3 regions of the Pseudomonas sp. YJ42 genome follow, and region 2 is predicted to be linked to each of the others. Evidence: riboswitches for the same ligand, from Rfam matches in the RefSeq annotation. Region 2 holds a riboswitch; each other region holds the start of a gene.
What was found. Region 2 has a riboswitch for cobalamin ahead of ACL0K2_RS02870 (cobaltochelatase subunit CobN). Riboswitches for the same ligand answer to the same signal wherever they lie in the genome.
Positions count from the first base shown of each region.

Region 1: it holds a riboswitch for cobalamin, as region 2 does, so the genes downstream of both, btuB (TonB-dependent vitamin B12 receptor) here and ACL0K2_RS02870 (cobaltochelatase subunit CobN) in region 2, are expected to answer to the same signal.
Region 3: it holds a riboswitch for cobalamin, as region 2 does, so the genes downstream of both, ACL0K2_RS16945 (TonB-dependent receptor domain-containing protein) here and ACL0K2_RS02870 (cobaltochelatase subunit CobN) in region 2, are expected to answer to the same signal.

Region 1 is NZ_CP178378.1:4,540,763-4,547,598, forward strand. It holds gene nhaD (sodium:proton antiporter NhaD) at 1-395, shown strand, start outside; gene ACL0K2_RS21060 (metallophosphoesterase family protein) at 448-1,251, opposite strand; cobalamin riboswitch at 1,411-1,633, shown strand; gene btuB (TonB-dependent vitamin B12 receptor) at 1,750-3,621, shown strand; gene ACL0K2_RS21070 (hypothetical protein) at 3,654-4,223, shown strand; gene cobO (cob(I)yrinic acid a,c-diamide adenosyltransferase) at 4,220-4,831, shown strand; gene ACL0K2_RS21080 (cobyrinate a,c-diamide synthase) at 4,974-6,269, shown strand; gene bluB (5,6-dimethylbenzimidazole synthase) at 6,266-6,836, shown strand, end outside.
Region 2 is NZ_CP178378.1:668,394-675,229, forward strand. It holds gene ACL0K2_RS02850 (leucine-rich repeat-containing protein kinase family protein) at 1-93, shown strand, start outside; gene ACL0K2_RS02855 (hypothetical protein) at 141-596, shown strand; gene ACL0K2_RS02860 (DUF2149 domain-containing protein) at 615-914, opposite strand; gene ACL0K2_RS02865 (MotA/TolQ/ExbB proton channel family protein) at 892-1,368, opposite strand; gene ACL0K2_RS02870 (cobaltochelatase subunit CobN) at 1,365-5,636, opposite strand; cobalamin riboswitch at 5,727-5,863, opposite strand; gene ACL0K2_RS02875 (DUF2970 domain-containing protein) at 6,017-6,235, shown strand; gene ACL0K2_RS02880 (nitrite/sulfite reductase) at 6,601-6,836, shown strand, end outside.
Region 3 is NZ_CP178378.1:3,685,898-3,692,733, reverse strand. It holds gene ACL0K2_RS16955 (polyprenyl synthetase family protein) at 1-229, shown strand, start outside; gene dxs (1-deoxy-D-xylulose-5-phosphate synthase) at 353-2,257, shown strand; cobalamin riboswitch at 2,485-2,700, shown strand; gene ACL0K2_RS16945 (TonB-dependent receptor domain-containing protein) at 2,792-4,657, shown strand; gene ACL0K2_RS16940 (cobalamin-binding protein) at 4,684-5,484, opposite strand; gene ACL0K2_RS16935 (hypothetical protein) at 5,484-5,903, opposite strand; gene ribA (GTP cyclohydrolase II) at 5,900-6,517, opposite strand; gene ACL0K2_RS16925 (TIGR02281 family clan AA aspartic protease) at 6,637-6,836, opposite strand, start outside.

The sequences.
Region 1 (6,836 bases), 1.0 Mb from region 2:
TCTTCCTCGGCATTCTGCTGTTAGTCGGCATGCTCAAGGAGATCCATGTACTGGACGGGTTGGTGCGCATATACGACCAGGTCCCGGCGGTGCTGGCCAACTATCTGATGGGCGTGCTATCGGCCGCGATCGACAACGTGCCGCTGACGGCCGCGTTGCTCAAGTCCGGACTGGAAATGGGCGTAGCCGAGTGGATGGTGCTGACCTATGCGGTCGGGGTCGGCGGTTCGCTGCTGGTGATAGGGTCCGCCGCGGGGATCGTCGCGATGAGCAAGGTGCCGGGGCTGACGTTCGGCAGCTACCTCAGGTACAGCCTGTATCTATTCATCGCATTCAATCTCGGGTTTGCCGGTGTTTATCTGACGGGGCTGGCTGTGGCGGGTTCGCTCGGCTAGCAGCGTTCGTACCAGGCGCAGCAGGTGGCCGTGGAAGGTGCATCTGCTGCGGCTACCAATGCAGGTTGAAGTGCGAACCCAGCACGAAGCAGTCGTCTAGCAGATCCCAACGTTCCACACAGGCCGTCTTGCCGGTGCCGGAGCGGAGCTTCAGACGGTTGAAGGAGTTCGGTGACGTGCCGCGGACCCGTGACGACAGCGTGGTGCCGGCCTGGACCATCCAGATCTCCCGCGACAGTCCTGGGTATTGCCTGGACAACGGCAGCACGTAGGGCAAGTGAATATGCCCCCCCATTACCAGATCCAGCCCCTCGTCGGCCCACCGGTGCAAGGCGTCATCGGCGTTGTGCTGCAGATTGCTCAGATCGCTCAAGACCATGGCACCGAAGGGCTGGTGCGCGACCACGATGCGCAGCTTGTTCGGGCTGGTCTGCCTTAGCCGCTGCGTGACCACCTGCACCTGCTCATCGGTGACGAGCCCGTCTTTGTGCCGCCGCGGGTGCGTGGTGTTGAGGCCGATGATCAACACTTCGTCGTTCTCGAACGTGGGCTCGAGGTCGTCGCCGAAGTGCCGCCGGTAGTTTCGATAGGGCATCAAGAAGCGCGCAAAAACGTTATACAGCGGAATATCGTGATTGCCCGGGATCACTAACGTTTCGGCAATACCATGGCCGTGCAGACGCTGGACGAAGGCCTGTGCTGCAGCGAACTGCGAAACTCTGGCACGCTGGGTAATATCGCCCGAGAAGATCAACAGATCGGCCCCGTGCTCCTTCACATGATCTTCCATGGCTTGCACCACGCCCGGTTGCTCGGTGCCGAAGTGAGTGTCGGAGATCTGCACGATGGTCGTCATTGGCTGGCGTCTTCTCGTTGGGGCCGGTGGCGGATGGGCATTGTTGCATTCGAAGCCGTTCAGCGTCCGGCGTTCCGGTAAATCTCCAAGAAGGGTATTCAAACCTGCCGCAGAGCTACTCGCGCGCGCTTCCAGTTGCGCTGCGTGGGGCCTTGGACTAACCTCCGCGCTGCTTCAGGTGCCCCCTGGCAAAAAGCCAGAAGGGTGAAACAGGGAAGCCGGTCCATTCTTTGGAAGATTCCGGCGCTGCCCCCGCAACGGTAGGCGAGACAGGAAACCGCTCATAGCCACTGTGCCACAGGCATGGGAAGGCGCGGTTTTTCAGGGTGCCACAGGCATCCGCTCGCGAGCCCGGAGACCGGCCTGTCGCATTCCACGGCAGTGCGGCGGGCGCTGATCGGGGTGCGGCTGCCTGCACCTGCACTCCTTTCTTTGCGATCTCCGTCTGCCTTTATCGACTATTTGTCGTGCGGCGGGCACGACGGAGACCTGAACTTGATTCGCACGTCCTTTACCGCCTCTGCAGCCTGCGCGCTGCTTGGCTGTTCTTCGCTGTCTTTCGCCCAGACGCTTCAGCCGGTCAACCTCAATGAACAGGTGGTCACGGCGACCCGTACCGAACGCTCGTTCAGTCGCATCGCATCAAGCACCGTGATTAGCCGCGAAGAGATCGAGCGCAGCCAGGCGTCCAGCGTGCTCGATCTGCTGCGGGGACTTGCTGGGGTGAGCGTTTCAGCCAATGGCGGACGCGGCAAAACCTCGTCGGTGTATATCCGCGGCACTAGCAGCCAGCATTTACTGGTCCTGGTGGATGGCATCAAGGTCGGTTCGGCGACCGCTGGCGGCGCATCGCTGGAGAGCATTCCGGTGGAACAGATCGAGCGTATCGAGCTGGTGCGCGGGCCGCGTTCGAGCCTTTATGGCTCGGAGGCGGTCGGCGGTGTGATGCAGATTTTCACTCGCCAGGGCGATGGCGATGGATTCAGGCCCTATCTCTCGGTTGGCGCAGGCAGTCGCTCCAGTTTCAACGGTACGGCGGGCATTTCCGGCGGGCAAGGTGCTGGCTGGTTCAATCTTGGCGTTGCCAGCGAATCCACTGACGGCACCAATTCCCGCGCGTATCGCACCACGGCCCCTCGGGCGTACGAGGCGGATGCTGACGGCTACCGTGAGTTATCCGGCTCGCTAAGAGGCGGCTACCGGTTCGACAATGGCCTGGAACTGGATGGCAGCTGGCTGCAGGTCGAGACCCACAGCGACTACGACTCGAGAGTCTCCTCGGGCAACAGCGGCCGCTTCGCCTACAGCGACGGTGGTCAGCAGGTCGTGGGCGCCCGCGCTCGGTTCACGCCGATCGAGCCCTGGCTGGTGACCCTCCAGGGCGGGCACAGCGAAGACAACAGTGATAACCACCGCGACGGTGAATTCTTTTCACGCTTCGACACCGAGCGAGACACCTTAGGCTGGCAGAACGATTTCAGCATCACCGACGAGCAGTTGCTCACGCTTGGTTTCGACTATCAGCAGGATCGCATCGACGTGAGCGATGCCTATGCGATCGATTCGCGTGATAACAAGGGCGCCTACCTGCAGTACCAGGCCCGCTTCGGTCGACATGGCCTGCTGGCCGGTCTGCGTCGCGATGACAACGAGCAGTTCGGCAGCCACGACACCGGCAATCTGGGTTGGAGTTACGATCTTCGGGACAACCTGGTGCTCAGCGCGTCTTACGGTACCGCGTTCAAGGCGCCGACGTTCAATGACCTGTATGCGCCGGATACGGGCTTCACCGCAGGCAATCCGGACCTCACGCCCGAGGAGTCGCAAAGCTATGAATTGGGCCTGAAAGGCCAACAGCAATGGGGCGAATGGGGCCTGAACGCGTTCGAGACCCAGATCAACGATCTGATTATCTGGACCGGTAGCGACCCCATGCAGCCGCAGAATCTGGATGTCGCGCGGATCCGTGGCCTCGAAGGCAGCGTCGCGACAAACCTGCTTGGCTGGGATGTCGCTACCACTCTGACGATTCTTGACCCCCAAGACCGCAGCAAGGCCAATCACGGACATCTGCTGCCGCGCCGCGCCAAACGCGCACTTAATATCGATCTGGACCGCACGATTGGTCGCTTCGGCGTCGGTACTACCTTTTACACGACCAGTCAGCGTTACGACCGGGCAAGCAACGCCGATGCCGAGCGGCTCCCCGGCTATGCGCTGGTGGATCTGCGAGGCGAATACCGCATCGACGCGTCCTGGCGGCTACAGGCCAGGCTGACGAATCTATTCGACCGTGACTACGAAACCGCGCAGACCTATGAGCAGCCCGGTCGGGCGGTTCACTTCACGGTTCGCTATCAGGCGCTCTAACGCAGTTCCAACGACCTACAAGGAGAACGCAAATGATCAGATTGTCCCCCAGGGCCCAACTGGCCGTTGGCATCGCGCTGGTGGCGCTGATGGCTATGACCCGCGGCCAGCACTTCGCGTCGGTGAACCTGCCGAGCGCATCCTGGGCGGTGTTCTTCCTCGCCGGTGTGCTGCTCGCGCCACGCTGGGTCTTTCCGGCACTGTTCGTCGAGGCTTCGCTGCTGGATTTTGCCGCTATCGAATGGAACGGCGTAAGCAGCTATTGCCTGTCGCCGGCCTACTGGATGCTGGCGCCGGCGTACGGCTCGTTGTGGTTCGGAGGGCGCACCTACGCGCGATTGCACCGTGATCAGCTATCCAGCCTGGCGGTTCTGGCGGGGGTGGTGATGCTGAGTGCGTTTGTCTGCTACCTGTTTTCCGGTGGTGGCTTCCTGTTCTTTTCGGGTCGCTATCCCGATCCAAGTCTGGCGCAACTGGTCGAGCGCATCGGCATCTACTATCCACGTAATCTGGGCACGCTGGCGCTCTATGTCGGAACCGCCGCGGTACTGTTCAGCGGGTTGCGTGTCTGGACTGTCCAGCGTCAGGGGGCTCGTATATGACCGAGTCGAGCGAGCGCGATGAGCGCCACAAGGCACGCATGCAGCGCAAGAAGGCCGTTGTCGATGCGAAGATTGCCGAGGCCCAAGACGAGTACGGCCTGTTGTTGGTGCACAGCGGAAACGGCAAGGGCAAGAGCAGCTCCGCCTTCGGCATGGTTGCCCGCGCGCTCGGCCATGGCATCAAGGTCGGGGTGGTGCAATTCATCAAAGGCGCCGCGAGCACTGGTGAGGAAACTTTTTTTCGGCGCTTTCCTGACGAAGTTCGCTATTACGTAATGGGTGAAGGCTTTACCTGGGAAACCCAGGATCGCCAACGTGACATCGCCAAGGCACGCGAGGCCTGGACGGTGGCAGCCGAGCTGCTGGCCGATCCGGGCATTGGATTGGTAGTGCTCGACGAACTGAACATCGCCCTGAAATATGGATATCTCGACCTCGAGCCCGTGCTCGCCGATATCGAATCGCGACCGATGTTGCAGCATGTGGTGGTCACCGGACGAGGCGCGCCGCCCGGATTGATAGAAGCGGCCGACACCGTGACGGAAATGAGTCTGGTCAAACATGCCTTCAAGGCCGGGGTGAAGGCGCAGAAAGGGGTGGAGTTCTGATGCCTGCGACCCAGAGCGGCGTAGGGTGGATGACGCTTTTTTCATCCGCCATTGCCGTCGGTGGATGGGTGGAGCGTCATCCACCCTACGGTGTCGCGCCGCTGGCGACTGAACCAACGCCCGCCGGAAGCGGGGTCGCACGATGAACGCGCCGCGCCAGTGTCCGGCACTGTTGATTGCCGCACCAGCCTCGGGACAAGGCAAGACGACGGTGACTGCAGGCCTTGCCCGCTTGCACAGACGCCAGGGCAAACGCGTACGGGTATTCAAGTGCGGGCCGGATTTTCTTGATCCTATGGTCCTGGCGCATGCCAGCGGTAGCCCGGTCTACCAGCTCGATCTGTGGATGGTTGGCGTGGAGGAAAGCCGACGTTTGCTATGGGAAGCGGCGGGCGAGGCCGATCTGATCCTGATCGAAGGCGTCATGGGCCTGTTCGACGGCACGCCGTCAGCGGCTGATCTGGCGCGGCATTTCGGCATTCCGATCCTGGCGGTGGTGGATGGCTCAGCCATGGCGCAGACCTTCGGTGCGCTGGCTCACGGTCTGGCCAGCTACCAGCCGGATCTGCCGTTCGCCGGCGTTCTCGCCAATCGGGTAGGCAGTAGCCGCCACGGCGAGATTCTTCGCGATTGCCTACCGAGCCATATTGACTGGTTTGGCGCGCTACCACGCAGCGAGGCAGTCAGCTTGCCGAGCCGTCACCTTGGCTTGGTGCAGGCACAGGAACTCGCCGATCTGGACGCCCGGCTCGACGCCGCGGCCGATGCGCTGGCAGCGAGCGCCAACAGCGAATTGCCGACGCCAGTGGCCTTTCCACCGTCGCAGACGGAGGCGTTGCCTACGTTGTTGCAGGGCGTGCGCATCGGTGTGGCGCGCGATGCCGCTTTCGCCTTCATCTATCAGGCCAATCTGGATTTGCTCGAGGCGCTCGGTGCCGAGCTGCTGTACTTCTCCCCGCTGCATGATGCCCGCTTGCCCGCGGTGGATAGTCTGTACCTGCCGGGCGGCTATCCCGAGCTGCATCTGCGTGCGTTGGCAGGCAATCGGGCGATGGCTGACGCGATCCGCGCGCATCATCAAGCCGGCAAACCGCTGCTGGCCGAATGCGGCGGCATGCTCTATCTGCTCGACGGGCTGACCGATCAGGCGGGCGGGCGCGAGGCAATGCTGGGTCTGTTGCCCGGTGAAGCCAAAATCCAGAAGCGCCTCACGGCGCTGGCGCTGCAGGCGGTAGAACTGCCGGAAGGGTGCATGCGTGGTCATACGTTCCATCATTCATCGCTGGATTCGACGCTGCAGCCCCTCGCGTGCGGCGAATGCCCGAACTACAGACGCACGGCCGAGGCAGTCTATCGAGAGGGCCGCCTGACCGCTTCCTACATTCATTTCTATCTGCCTTCCGCTCCCGAGGCAGCTGCAGCGCTGTTCAAGCCATGAACGACCATGCCTTCACCGAGGCGCAGCGCCTCGGCGTCTACCGCGCGATTGCCGAACGCCGCGACATGCGTCATTTCATCGGCGGTGAGGTAGCGCCGGAGCTGCTCGCTCGCCTGCTCGAAGCCGCACATCAGGCACCCAGTGTCGGCCTGATGCAGCCATGGCGTTTCGTCCGTATCACCCGGCGCGACTTGCGTACTGCCATCGCCGAGCAGGTCGAGCATGAGCGTGGGCTGACAGCCGACGCGCTGGGCGAGCGCGGCCGTGAATTCATGCAGTTGAAGGTCGAAGGGATTCAAGCGTGTGCCGAGTTGCTGGTGGTCGCGCTGATGGAAGGGCGCGAGGAGCATGTATTCGGTCGACGCACCATGCCGGAGATGGACTTGGCTTCGGCCGCTTGTGCCATTCAGAACCTGTGGCTCGCCTCACGCGCCGAAGGGCTGGGGATGGGCTGGGTATCGCTGTTCGAGCCGCAAGCACTGGCGGCGCTGTTGCAGATGCCGGCGGGTGCCCAACCGGTTGCGGTGATCTGCCTGGGGCCGGTCGCCGAATTCTACCCGGCCCCGA
Region 2 (6,836 bases):
CTCCTTGACGCCGTACTGGAAAGACCGGACTTCGCGCAACTGAACCAGGCGCTCGAAGCAATTTGCGCCGGACGGACCGATACGGCCGATTAGTTGCATGGAGGGAATCGACTTTTCCAGCTCTGACGGCTTTCTGACGCATGTCTCACTCCGAACCACGCAATAACGACACAAACGCCCAGTCGCCAGCGGCCAACGCTAACGTTGCGCTCGAGCACGACCCATTCATCGTCGGACTCAAGCAACGACTGCCCGAACACTTGCGTGAAAGCTTTAGTGAACAGCAGCTGGAAGGATTGCGCAGCGCCTTCGCCACGCGTTCCTGGGGCCGCCACAAGATTGACTGGCGCGGTACGTTCAGCCTGTGGAGCAACCAGTACTATTTCGTACTGGTTGGCGGGCGCAACAAACGCAACCTGTCCCGCGCGCAGCGCAGCCTTTCGCTGGCTGCAAAGGCCGGCGCGATCACCTTGTTCCTGATGTTCTCCGTGCTGGTCGGCCTGGTGGTGCTCTATCTGATCAAGTCGGCGCTCGGGATCAACCTGTTGCCGAACTATTCGCTGGGGCTGTGGGACTGGTTCAAAGGCGGCGGCTGAGACGATAGGACTCGGTAGTCAGTCTCCGATCAGGATGAGTTTGCCGGTCAAGGGATCACGGTAGACCTGCCCGACACTTTCCAGGCCTTGGCCGGAGCTGCCCTCCAGACTGTCTGGCAAGCGCGGCAGCTCACGCCCGCGTTCGACCGTCACGGGCTGTTTGGCGGCATCGAGTTGCTCCAGTAGATCGGTCTGGGCGACTAACGCGGCGATCAAGCCACAGGCGAATACCAGGACTACGTCGACCAGATTGGCCAAGGGTCCCAACGGATCGTCATCGCCAGCCGCAAATCGACTAGATCGCCACCGTCGACTCATTGTCGCGCGCCTCCGCCGCTTCGATCTCATCCAGCAGCTCGTCATACCAACGTCGTCGCAAACGGCCGAGCGCAAAGCCGCCCACCCCGATCAACAGCCCGAGCACGGTGGTATCGAAGGCCACTCGCATCGCGACGCTGAGTATCTGCACATTGCCGTCTCCCAGCGCAGCCAGGCCCGGACCGAGGGGTATCAATGTGCCCATCAGGCCGAGCATCGGCCCGACGCGAGCGATCAGATCGGCGCGATCAAGCCGCCGCCTTGCACGCCTCTCGATTTCGGCCACCGTCAGCATGCGCCAGCGCCGAAGCCCACCAAACCGCTCTCCCGCCGCGACGCCTGCGTCGCAGATCATCATGGCCATGAGTCCGAACAGCGCCCAGGTCACGGGCTGCAGCAGCCACCCCACCAGCAGGTGCAACCAGCCGAACAAACGGTCATCGAGCATGCTCATGAGCCACCCCTGGATGGTGCTCGGCGGCCTCGCCAGATACCGATGCCCAGCAGCAACAGCATGACTAGCGCAACCAGCCACAAGTATTGGCTGGCACTGGTATCGCTCTCGCCTTGCGACTCCTGCGCCTCGACAGACTGCTCGGCTACGTCTGGCTGGATCTCGCTGATACTGCTGGGCGCCTTCATGGTGTGCTGCGGCTCGCGCTTCGCGGCATCCAGACGCGCCTGCAAAGCCTCCCGAACGTCGGGCTTCAGCTGGGGCAGCAGCCACTCGATCATCGGATGGTCGGGGCGGGTGTGGCCGCTGCCGGGGAGCCCATTCGCAGAAACCAGCGTGGCGAATGCCTCCGCCAACTCACGCCGGGTCTGCTCGTCGGCCTGCCAGAAGCCCTTGTGAATGGCCACCAGCATGATCGCCAGCATGTTGGTCTTCACATGCACATTGGCGCCCTGTTCAAGAAAGGAATCGATCCCCAACTGGTAGTGATCATCGAGATACACCGCCTTGACCTCCTCCCAGGCGCTGTCCTGGATAATGTCCGGGTTGGTCACCTGCCAGCCCCAGAGATATTCCAGGAACTCGCTGCCCATGGTCCGCGCGCCAGCGTAATCATGCTGCATCAACGCCTTGATCCAGGCCGGATTGAGGAAGCGGCCGCGAAGCTCCGCCAGCAACGCCTGCTGCAAGGGTTCCAGGCGCACCTTGGTCGGGTCGTTGTGCCAGCTGACGAAATTTTCGGGCGCCTGGCCGGCCAAATGCTCGACGGCCATGCTCAGGCCACCGAGGTAGTCGAACGCATCGTTGTTGTCCATCAGCCCGTAGAGGTTGCTGGAACGTCCTAGATAGGTACGTGTGACCTGCTTCAAGCCAGCCTCGAACACTGCCTGGACCGGCTCGCCATTGTGCTGCAGGCCGTAGGCATGGCCCATCCGGTTGACGTAGCTGCGCGCCAACTCGCTACGGTCCTGCCAACTGCCGGAGCGTTCCACCAGCGCGTTGATGCCTGCACCATAGGCGCCTGGTGCCACCCCAAACAGGCGCAGCGCCGACAGGCTTCCGGCCTGCTCGGCATCGGCGCCGCCGTCCAATCGGCGCGCCGCGTCCTCGACCCAGTTGGCGGCGATCCGGTTCTGTGAAAGGGTCTCATCTCCCCCGGTCGCCAGCGCACCGATCGGTTGCAGCGCGGCATCCAAAGCGATACGCAGAGCGGGATAATCCCGGCGGATGGTGTTGCTGGCGCCGTCCAGCGCCAACAGCACACCGCGCTCGAGCAGCGCAAGCTGGTCGGCGTACAAATCCCGGAACAGGCCGGAGGTGGTGAACATCAAGTCACGGCGTTCATGACCCTGCTCAAGCGGCACCCGCTCGATCCCCTCGACGATTCCCCGACTGTTCCAGACCGGCTCGACGCCGAGCAGATCGAGGCCGAACGCAACCATGGCGCCTTCGTCTCGTACGGTGTCCGAGGCCCAAAGGATGACCGCTTCACGGCCGCCCTCCGGCATGGCTCGCTCACGGGCGCGATCGGCCAGTTCTCGACCGATCCCCCAACCGATACGACTCGGCAGCAGGCTGCTGTCCAGCGCGTGGAAGTTGCGCCCCGTGGGCAACGCCTCCGGCGTGCGGATCGGATCGTTGCCTTTACCCGGCGCGACGAAGCCTCCCTCTAGCGCGTGGATCAGCGCCCGCATCTCGGCTGCCGGGGAATCGACCAATGCCTGGCGGTACTCGGTCCGTTCGGCGCCCATCGACGCCATCAGAGTATCGACCGCCTCCTCGGACCAGGGCTTGCCGAACACGTGCAGACCGAGCGGCATGAAGCGCTCCTGGATATTGGTTAGGTAATGACCGACCTCGTGGACCAGCAGATCGTCGTCGACCTGATCGAAATCGATACCGCGCGCGGCGAGCGGCTCGGCCATGGAATCGCGCAGCTCGGGTTCCAACCCGGACTCGCTCAGCAGCCGTTTGATCTCAGCGATGGTCGCGCGCCGAGCGGGCCCTTCGGTGCTGCCAGTCCCGGCCTCGAAACTCTCGATTAGCTGACGCAGCTTGAGCAGATCGTCGTACAGCGGCGTCGCCACCAGAGGCGGCGTGAGGTGATCGATCATCACCGCGAGCCCTCGACGCTTGGCCTGGATGCCCTCACCCACGCCATCGACAATGTAGGGATAGATGCTCGGCAGATCGCCGACGATCTGCAGCGGGTAATCCTCAGCACTCAGCCCGGCACGCCGCCGCGGCAGGAATTCGTAGGTAGAGTGACGCCCCAGGTGCACCAAGGCATCGGCACGAAAGTCGTCGCGCAGCCAGTGATAGAAGCCCAGATACTGGTGCGTTGGCGGAAAGACCAGGTTGGCGTGGAGCAATTCCTCGTCCACTTCCCAGCCTCGCGGCGGCTGCGGACCGAGGAAGACGTTGCCCAGACGTAGACCTGGAAAAACCATCCGCTCCCCTTGCACCATCACCCGTCCAGGCGCTTCGCCCCAACCACGCAGCCCCTCGATGCCTGTAGCCGCCAGCGCGTCGATCAGCTCATCCGCTTCACTCCAATTGGCCAGCCCGGGCTGCTCGAGCGCTCGTTCGTAGAAGTGCTCGAGTTGCCCGAGCAGATCCAGCGCGCGGGCTCTGGCCGGATGCTCGACGCCATCGAGCAGGTGATGCAGCTCGCTCGACCCATCACGCAAGGTCTGCTGGGCGATATCCAGATGCGACGCCTGCAGTGCCCGACGCATCTGCGCGCTCCAGTGGCCCAACGGGCCATGCACCATCTCGGCCTGCAAGGCCGGCGGCAAGGTACGGAACCAGCGCAGATATCCATCGCGGTCGAGCCCGGGCACCTTCTCGGCCATGTTGGCCAACGCATCCCCTTGCTCAGGCAGATTCACGCCATGGTCTTGCAGCATGCCCAGCAGCGCCTCGGACGACAGCGGCAACTCGCCTGTTTCGTAGCCCTCAGCCTTGAGACGCCGCAGTATCGCGAGCAAGGATTGCGGTACGTCCAGGTTGTCGGCACCAATGTTGTGCCGTCCCGGCGGATGGTTGTAATAGATGATGGCGACACGCTTGTTCTTGTTGGCCTTGCGCTGTAACCGCTGCCAGCGATGGATCCGAGCGGCGAACGCTTCGATCCGGGACGGCAAGGGCTGGCTGAAACCAAAACGGATACCGGAATTCGGATCGATCTGCGCCGACTCCCACGCGGCCAGCACCATCGGCTGGCTGCTGCCCTGCAGCTCCGGCATGGCCAACTGGTAGTGGACCTTGTCGCGCCCGAGCCCGTCACTGGAGAGCTGCCAGGCGCTCTCGTCACGGTCATCCAAGCGCAAGGCCTTGAGCACAGGCACATCGAGGCGCTTGAGTATCTCGGTGGCCTCTTCTCGCCCCTCGCCACCGCCGAGCACGAAATCCTGCAGCACGACCACCGCCGCCAGCGTCGGATGCGCACCGCTTTCGAGCCAACGCAGCGCCTGCAGGGTGCCCTCGCCCCATCCAGCGAGCAGGCTGACGCAGGCGATATCACGCTGTTGCAGCGTCTGGCAGAGCGCGTTGTTGAGGTCGGCGTCGCCCCGGCGATCGGCACGGCCATGATCGATCACCGCGACCATGCTGTCGCCGCGCCAGACGAGCTCAGATGCGTTGAGAGTACGCCCGTCCTGGTAGAAGCGTAGCGCTGGACGCGGCTCGGCAGGCATGATCCGCCTCGAACCATCGTCGGACAGCCAGCTCAGCAGGCGCGCGATGTTATCGCTCCCACCGGCAATCCAGTAGCTACGCGCCTCGATCCACCCGGTCTGATCGGGATTGGCATCGCCAAGCTCGCGGACCCAGCCGGCCAGATCCTCGCCGGGCTTTTCTGCGCCGAGACGTGATGCCTGTTCACGGTCGCGGAACACGGGCGTGCCATCGATACGGCTCATCGCAACCAGCCCCTGATCGCTGTGCATGATGTAACGATCACCGGAGCTGTACCCCTCGATCAGCGGCCGCAAGCGCTCCACCTCGGACCCGAAGACGCCGACAGCGAGCAGCGTGCCTCCGCCCTGGAGCCATTCGGCTATGCGGGCATCATCCATCTCGCTCAGCTGTTCCGGGGTCCGTGCATCGATGATTTCGTCCGGTTGGCGCTGTTTGAACAGGGCCACCGCCGAGGCGAATTCAGCCGCGCTGTACTGCGAGATGATCGCCTTAACCTGCCCGCCCAGGGCGGGAGGAGCGAGCAGCAGCGAAAGCACCAAACCAGCCCAGCGGAAAACGATAGACATGCCCACTCCGTCTCGAGACGCGCGGGCGGCAGAACGGCCGCACAGCCTGGAACAGGCGCAAGGCGTTCTGAGGATGTCGCCCACCGCGACAATTCCTTGGGGAGTACGGGCTGGTATCGGGCTTGGCCGAAGGTTCGGCTCTACCGTTGCGGGGGCAGCATCAGCTTGGTACTGATTTCCCATTTAACCCGAACCTTGATCCGGGCACCGCGCACTCCATGAAGACAGCCGCTTGGCGGCTGAAGGCGCGAACCTTACGCGGCGCACCCGACAAGATCAAGCAACAAACCCTAGCCGCTGCAGGCACCCTCGGAACTTAGATGCGACGGCTTGCTTGATGGTGGCTAGACTTCGAGGGGATCAGTCATATCGGGGCGGCTATGAACGACGACAAGCAACCAAAACCACTCACGTTTCGGCAAATGCTACAAAGCGTTCTGGCTGGCGCGCTCGGTGTGCAGAGCGGAAAAAACCGAGAAAGGGATTTCAGTCAGGGAAAACCGAGCCACTTCATTCTGTTGGGTGTCGGCTTCACAGTGGCGTTCGTACTGATCATCCTCGGCGTGGTCAAGCTGGTGCTGTATCTTGCCGGTCTGTGACAGCCCCGGCACAGGTACCATGCTTTATTGGTGACTGACCCAGAAAACCGCCGTTGCGACGACTAGAATTATCAGGACGAAAATAGCGGTGGCATCCGCCACGCTGTCATTACCGCGTTGATTGGACTGCTCTGACACGGCTGCTCTCCTTGTTATCGGGCTCACGTTGCTTGCAGTTAAGACCACGCCAGCGAGTCGCTCAAGCTCACCGCTTCAAATGCCAATAAAGCAGCGTTTCGTTCTAAACATATTCCCAAACATCACTTTTGCGCATAACCGCTAGCTGGTATCGTGCCGCCCTCCCTGAATGGGTGCGCGGCCGTGCGCGCGATAAGCTGTAGACAGCCCTGAGAACAGGACATCCCATGTACGTTTACGACCAGTACGACCAACACATCATCGAGGATCGCGTTCGCCAGTTTCGCGATCAAACCCGTCGCTTTCTGGCGGGTGAACTCGGTGGCGAGGAATTCCGCCCCCTGCGCCTGCAGAACGGCCTGTACATTCAACGCTATGCGCCCATGTTGCGTATCGCGGTGCCCTATGGGCTGCTGTCTTCGACCCAGGTGCGCAAGCTGGCTGAAATTGCCCGCAAGTACGA
Region 3 (6,836 bases), 1.9 Mb from region 2:
GCAGGACGACATCCTCGACGTGGAAAGCGACACCGCCACGCTCGGCAAGCATCAGGGTGCCGATATCGCGCGTGACAAGCCCACCTATCCGGCACTGCTAGGGATGGATGAGGCCAAGGCCTACGCGTTGGAGCTGCGAGATATGGCGCTCGAGGCCGTCGTCGCCTTCGGCACCGCCGCGGAGCCTTTGCGCCAGTTGGCCCGTTTCATTGTTGAACGTCGAAGCTGAATCCGCAGCTGCCAGGCCAGGCTGCTTACCCGAGCGGCGATGACCGTTGATGCCTGGATCATTCTTCTCGTAGTAACCATCAGGTAAACTGCGGCTCTTTTTTCAGCCAAAACGATTCGCCCGATGCCCAAGACGTTCCATGAGATTCCTCGGGTTCGCCCTACGACGCCCGTTCTTGACCGCGCGGCCACTCCCGAGCAGCTGCGCCGCCTGGGCGAAGCGGAACTCGAAGAACTCGCCAACGAACTGCGGCAGGAGCTGCTGTACAGCGTGGGCCGGACCGGCGGACACTTCGGTGCCGGGCTCGGTGTAATCGAGCTGACCATCGCGCTGCACTACGTCTACGACACGCCGGACGACCGTCTGGTGTGGGACGTCGGCCATCAGGCCTACCCGCACAAGATTCTCACCGGGCGCCGCGAGCGCATGGCCAGCCTGCGCCAAAAGGATGGCCTCGCCGCCTTCCCACGCCGTAGCGAGAGCGAATACGACACCTTCGGCGTCGGCCATTCCAGCACCTCCATCAGCGCCGCCCTGGGCATGGCCATCGCCGCGCGCCTGCAGGGCAAGAAGCGCAAGTCCATCGCGGTAATCGGCGACGGCGCGCTCACCGCGGGCATGGCGTTCGAAGCGTTGAACCACGCGCCGGAAGTCGGCGCCGACATGCTGGTGGTGCTCAACGACAACGACATGTCGATTTCGCGCAACGTCGGCGGCCTGTCCAACTACCTGGCCAAGATCCTCTCCAGCCGTACCTACTCGAGCATGCGCGAGGGCAGCAAGAAGGTCCTCTCGCGCCTGCCGGGCGCCTGGGAAATCGCCCGCCGCACCGAGGAATACGCTAAGGGCATGCTGGTTCCCGGGACGCTGTTCGAAGAGCTGGGCTGGAATTACATCGGCCCCATTGACGGCCACGACCTGCCGACCTTGATCGCGACCCTGCGCAATATGCGCGACCTGGCCGGCCCCCAATTCCTGCATGTGGTGACCAAGAAAGGCAAAGGCTTCGCCCCGGCGGAAGTCGACCCCATCACCTGGCATGCGATCAGCAAACTGGAACCGGTCGGCGCACCTTCAGCCCCGAAGAAGCCCAGCGGCCCGAAGTATTCCAACGTCTTCGGCCAATGGCTGTGCGACATGGCCGCCGCCGATCCGCGTCTGACCGGGATCACCCCGGCGATGAAGGAAGGCTCCGATCTGATCGAGTTCAGTGAACGCTACCCGGATCGGTACTTTGACGTCGCCATCGCCGAGCAGCACGCGGTCACCCTAGCCGCCGGCATGGCCTGCGAGGGTGCCAAGCCGGTGGTGGCGATTTACTCGACCTTCCTCCAGCGCGCCTACGACCAACTGATCCATGACGTCGCGGTACAGAACCTCGACGTACTGTTCGCCATCGACCGCGCCGGCCTGGTCGGCGAAGACGGTCCGACCCATGCGGGCAGTTTCGATCTGTCCTATCTGCGCTGCATCCCCGGCATGTTGGTAATGACCCCCAGCGACGAGAACGAGATGCGCCGCATGCTTACCACCGGCTATCACTTCGAAGGTCCCGCGGCGGTACGTTACCCGCGCGGCACGGGCCCGAATGCAGCGATCGAGCCCGGACTCGAGCCGCTGGAAATCGGCAAGGGTGTGGTGCGTCGCCAAGGTGGCAACGGCGAAGGTCGCCGGGTCGCCTTGCTGGTCTTCGGTGTACAGCTGACTGAAGCGCTGCAGGTTGCGGAAGCGCTCGACGCCAGCGTCGTCGACATGCGTTTCGTCAAACCACTGGACCAGGCGCTGGTGCGGCAGATGGCCGACAGCCACGACCTGCTGGTGACGATCGAGGAAAACTCCATCATGGGCGGGGCTGGCAGTGCCGTCGGCGAATTCCTCGCCGCCGAAAACCTGCAGAAACCGATCCTCCATATGGGCCTGCCCGATTACTACGTCGAGCACGCCAAGCCCGCCGAGATGCTCAAGGAATGCGGCCTCGATGCCGTCGGCATCGAAGCCGCTATCCGCGCGCGACTGGCCCAGCTCTGAGGCTGCTTGAAGCGGCGTTGAGTTCGTCATCAGACGCCGCCTGAGGCCATCTGCGGCGTAGAGGACGTCTCGGCAATATGGCGAGGTGCGCACGAACTCGCCGTCGCGCCTGCCCAGCCCCTGCAAATACCTGATCGAACCACGGCAGCCGCCTTCTCGTTGCACAGGACGCGCTCGGCTACGAGTGCTTTGCTTGTATTTCTCGGGGACAGCCCTTATGGTTCCCGCGATTTCTAATCCGCCCAGGTGTGCGTGACCGCAAGGTCCGCATTAAACGGGAAGCCGGTGCGCTCACATGTGCAAGGCCGGCGCTGCCCCCGCAACGGTAATCGACCGTGATCCGCTGGATCACCGCCCGCTCAACCGCCACTGTGCATCGCATGGGAAGGCGAGCCGGGTGCGTGTCGAAAGCCCGGAGACCGGCCTGGCGGATTCGACTGGTGTTGCGGAGGGCAGCACCGTCAAGCGCGGCTGTCTATCCTTGCGCTTGTTCCTGCCCTCCTCAAAAGCGCTGATCTTTTGAGGATGATTCTGATGAAACTGACCCGTCTTGCGTTGGCTGTGGCACTGCTGCCGGCTTCCCAGGCATTTGCCGATACGAACGTGAGTGACAGCTATCAGTTGCCAAACATGCTCGTTACCTCGGCGCGCCAAGCCGAACCTCGCGCGCAGGCCACCGCCGCCAACACGGTATTCACTCGTGATGACATCAAGCGCTTGCAGGCAAGAAGCGTCCCAGAGCTCCTTCGGCGCGTACCTGGCGTTAGCGTTTCTACCGCTGGCGGGCTGCCGTCACTATCCGTGCGCGGCACCGGAACGGCTCAGACCCTTGTTCTGCTGGATGGGCAGCGCATCGCGTCTTCAACCAGCGGCATTGCCCGGCTCGATTATCTGGCGATAGACAATATCGACCGTGTAGAGGTTGTTCGCGGCCCGCGCTCGGCACTCTACGGCGCAGACGCCGTCGGCGGGGTAATTCAGATATTCACCCGAAGCGGAAGACCAGGCCTGCACCCAGAGGTGCGGCTAGCGGCCGGAAGCGACCACACGTTCCAGCGCAGCCTGAATCTGTCTGGCGGCACCCAGCAGACCCGCGTCAATCTCGGGGTCAGCCTCGATGAGCGTGAGGACTTCGATATCACCCGGGACGAGCGTGGCGCCGACCGCGATGATGACGGTCAGCGCACCAAAGCCCTGCACCTGAAGCTCGACCATCAGATCGATGCCAACTGGAAAGCCGGCCTGAGCCTCAACGACCAACGCGGCGAGAACGAATACGACGACGCCTACGAGTTCGCCCCCGGCGCACCTCAGGACGAATTCCGCGTCAGCAGCTACAGCGGCTACCTGGACGGGCAGTTGAGCGAGGTCTGGAACAGCCGTCTGGAGCTGGGGCGCAGTTTTGACCGCAACCGCGCAGTGGGCTCAGCCTTCAACGACGGGCTACTGGAAACCACGCGCCATTCCGCCGCCTGGATTAATCGCCTGCGACTGAACGAAAGCCACCAACTGAGCCTCGGTAGCGACTGGTACGAAGACCGCCTCGACGCAACCACTGCCTACAAAGAAGACAGCCGCGACAACTTGGCCTTTTTCGCCCAGCACAGCTATCAAGGTGATCGTTTCGGTACTGAATTAGGTTTGCGCCATGACGACAACCAGCAGTTCGGCAGCCAGAACAGCTGGAATGCGGCTTTCAGCTTGCCAGTCAGCGAGTCGCAGCGCTGGATTCTCAGCTACGGCGCAGGCTTCCGTGCACCGACGTTTTCAGATCTCTACTATCCCGGATCAGGCAATCCCGACCTGGCACCCGAGACCTCGAAAACATACGAATTACAATGGCGCGGTGACTTCGCGCCGACCCAGCTAGAAATCGCGCTCTATCGAACTGAAGTGGAAGACATGATCGCCTGGGATGGCTCTATCAATCGCCCAGAGAACATCGCCCAAGCGCGTATCAACGGCTTCGAGGCAAGCGTGGCACGCGAACTGTTTGGCTGGCAGGCCAGCCTGGCCCTCAGTCTGATCGATCCACGCGACCAAGCTAGCGGCCGTACCCTGGCCCGCCGGGCGAAACGTAGCCTTAGTCTCGATCTGGATCGTACGTTCAACACGCTTTCGGCTGGCGCCAGCTGGCATGTTTCGAGCAGCCGTTACGATGACGCAGCCAACTCCAGGCAGCTGTCCGGCTACGGCGTTGTCGACGTGCGGGCTGGCTGGCAAAGCCATGCCGAGCTGCGCTGGGAAGCAAAGCTTACTAACTTGTTCGATCGCGACTACGCCCTGGCGACCTACGACCGCCCCACCGGCCCGTCCTGGACGGACCCGGTGCAAAACTACAGTTATCGCGAAGCTGGCCGCACCGTCCTATTCGCCGTCACCTGGTCACCTTCTCTATAAGGAACCGGACCGGGAGACCTTCCGGCTCAGCGCGCCGCTCCAGCCATCACCTCACAGAGCTTCCCGATCGCACCCAGCATCTGGAAGCTCGGCCGCTCAAGACCCTTGTCCGGCACTTCCCACAGCTGGCCCTTGCGCACCGCGATGAGTCGGGGCCAGGCTTTCCACTCGGAAAGCTGAGCGCCGCTGCCGGCGAGGATCACCTCGGGATTGCGCGATAGCACGGACTCGATGCTGACCTGAGGGGCAGGCAGTTGCAGATCAGCGAACACGTTGCGACCGCCGCAGACCTCAATGGCATCGCTGATGATCTGTCGGCCACCGAGGGTGTACAGCGGGCGGTTCCAGATCTGATAGAACACCGTCAGCGGACGCTCGCGATGGTAACGTCGATGTAATCGATCCAGGCCCTGCTTGAACGCTCGCTCGAGCTCCCGACCCTGCACGTCTCGACCAATCCGCTCGCCAATCAGCGCGAACTGTTCGGACAACTCAGCCAGCGAGGTCGGCTGTGCAACCAGCACTGGGATGCCGAATTGCGTCAGCTGCTCACGTTGTGCCTGGCTGATGCTGTCCGGCCTGAGCAGCACCAGTGTCGGTTGCAGCGCCAGCAGGCTTTCCATTTCCAACTGACCGAGCCGCCCCACGGATGGCAAACCGGCCAGTGCAGCTGGCCGCTCGCCGCCGTCGAGCACACCGACCAGCAGATCGTCCGCATTCAGCTCCAGCATGATTTCGCTCAGCGAAGGCGCCAGGCTGACCACCCGCTCCGTTGCTGCAAGCAAAGGCGAGGTCGACAGCGCAACGGCCAGCAGTAGCGCACGCATCATTGCAGCTGACGCGGAATGCGGTAGAGCAACAGCAGCACCAGACTGCCCGAGACCAGCAGCCCTTGTGCGACGGGCTCGAGGCCGAGCGGCGCACCGATGGCGGCGAGCCACGCCGGTAGCGCGGCGGTCCGCAACGCCCGCAGCCGAACGGCGCGTAACGCCGCCCACGCGGATGCTTCGGCATCACTACCCAGATCTTTTTCAGTAGCAATCAGGGCGTGCTTGTAGGCCGTAAAACGGGGCAGATTGAGAAACAGCGTGGCGAGGCCGACGAGGAACAACGGCAGGGCCAGCGGCTCGCCGAAGCGGCCCGCCAGTTGGGGAAGCTGGCTGCTGATGAGCACGGGTACGACCATGAAAAGCAGATACCGCCAGCCTTCGAGCGCCAACTGACGGCGGGTCGCCGTGCGGTTCACGACTGCTCGGCTTCGCCCTGGTGAATTTCGCCGAGCATGTGGCCAAGCTTACCGGCCTTGGTGGCGAGGTACTTGCGGTTGTGCGGATTGTGCGCGATCTGCAGCGGCATGCGTTCGGCGATGCGAATACCGAAGCCCTGTAGCGCTTTGACCTTGCGCGGGTTGTTGGTCATCAGCTTGATCTCGGCGATGCCCAAGTGCTCGAGCATGGGCAGGCAGATCGCATAGTCGCGCATGTCGGGAGCAAAGCCGAGGCGCTCATTGGCCTCGACGGTATCGGCGCCGCCATCCTGCAGTTCGTAGGCGCGGATCTTGTTCAGCAGCCCGATGCCGCGACCTTCTTGACGAAGGTAGAGCAGCGCGCCGCGACCCTCTTCGGAAATCGCGCGCAGTGCGGCTTCCAGCTGGAAACCACAATCGCAGCGCAAACTGAAAAGGGCATCGCCCGTCAGGCATTCGGAATGCAGACGACCCAATACGGGCCTGCCATCTGCAACATCGCCCAGCGTCAGTACGACATGTTCCTTGCCAGTGTCCTGATCGAGAAAACCATGCATGGTGAACACACCGAACGGCGTCGGCAGTTTGGAAGCGGCGACGAACACGACAGACACCGGAGAAACTCCAGAAGGCAGAAAAGCGGATATTGTAACAGCAGTCCTGCGACAAGCTGTATCGGAAGATGCCGCGGGCGCGGACCGATACGGCTTGGGTTTGGGAAGAAGGCGCCGGCTCAGATTTTTGATTCGAGCTTCAGGACACCCTGATCTTCCCGCCAGCTGACGCGGCTGAGAAAACTCATGCCCAACAGGGCATCCGAAGGTGACCCGCCCTCCACCACTACGGCCTCTACACCGAGCACATCGATGGCACCCACCTTGACGCTGTTGAGATGCACTCGCCAAGCCTTGGCCGTGCCGCCAGCGGTGCTGA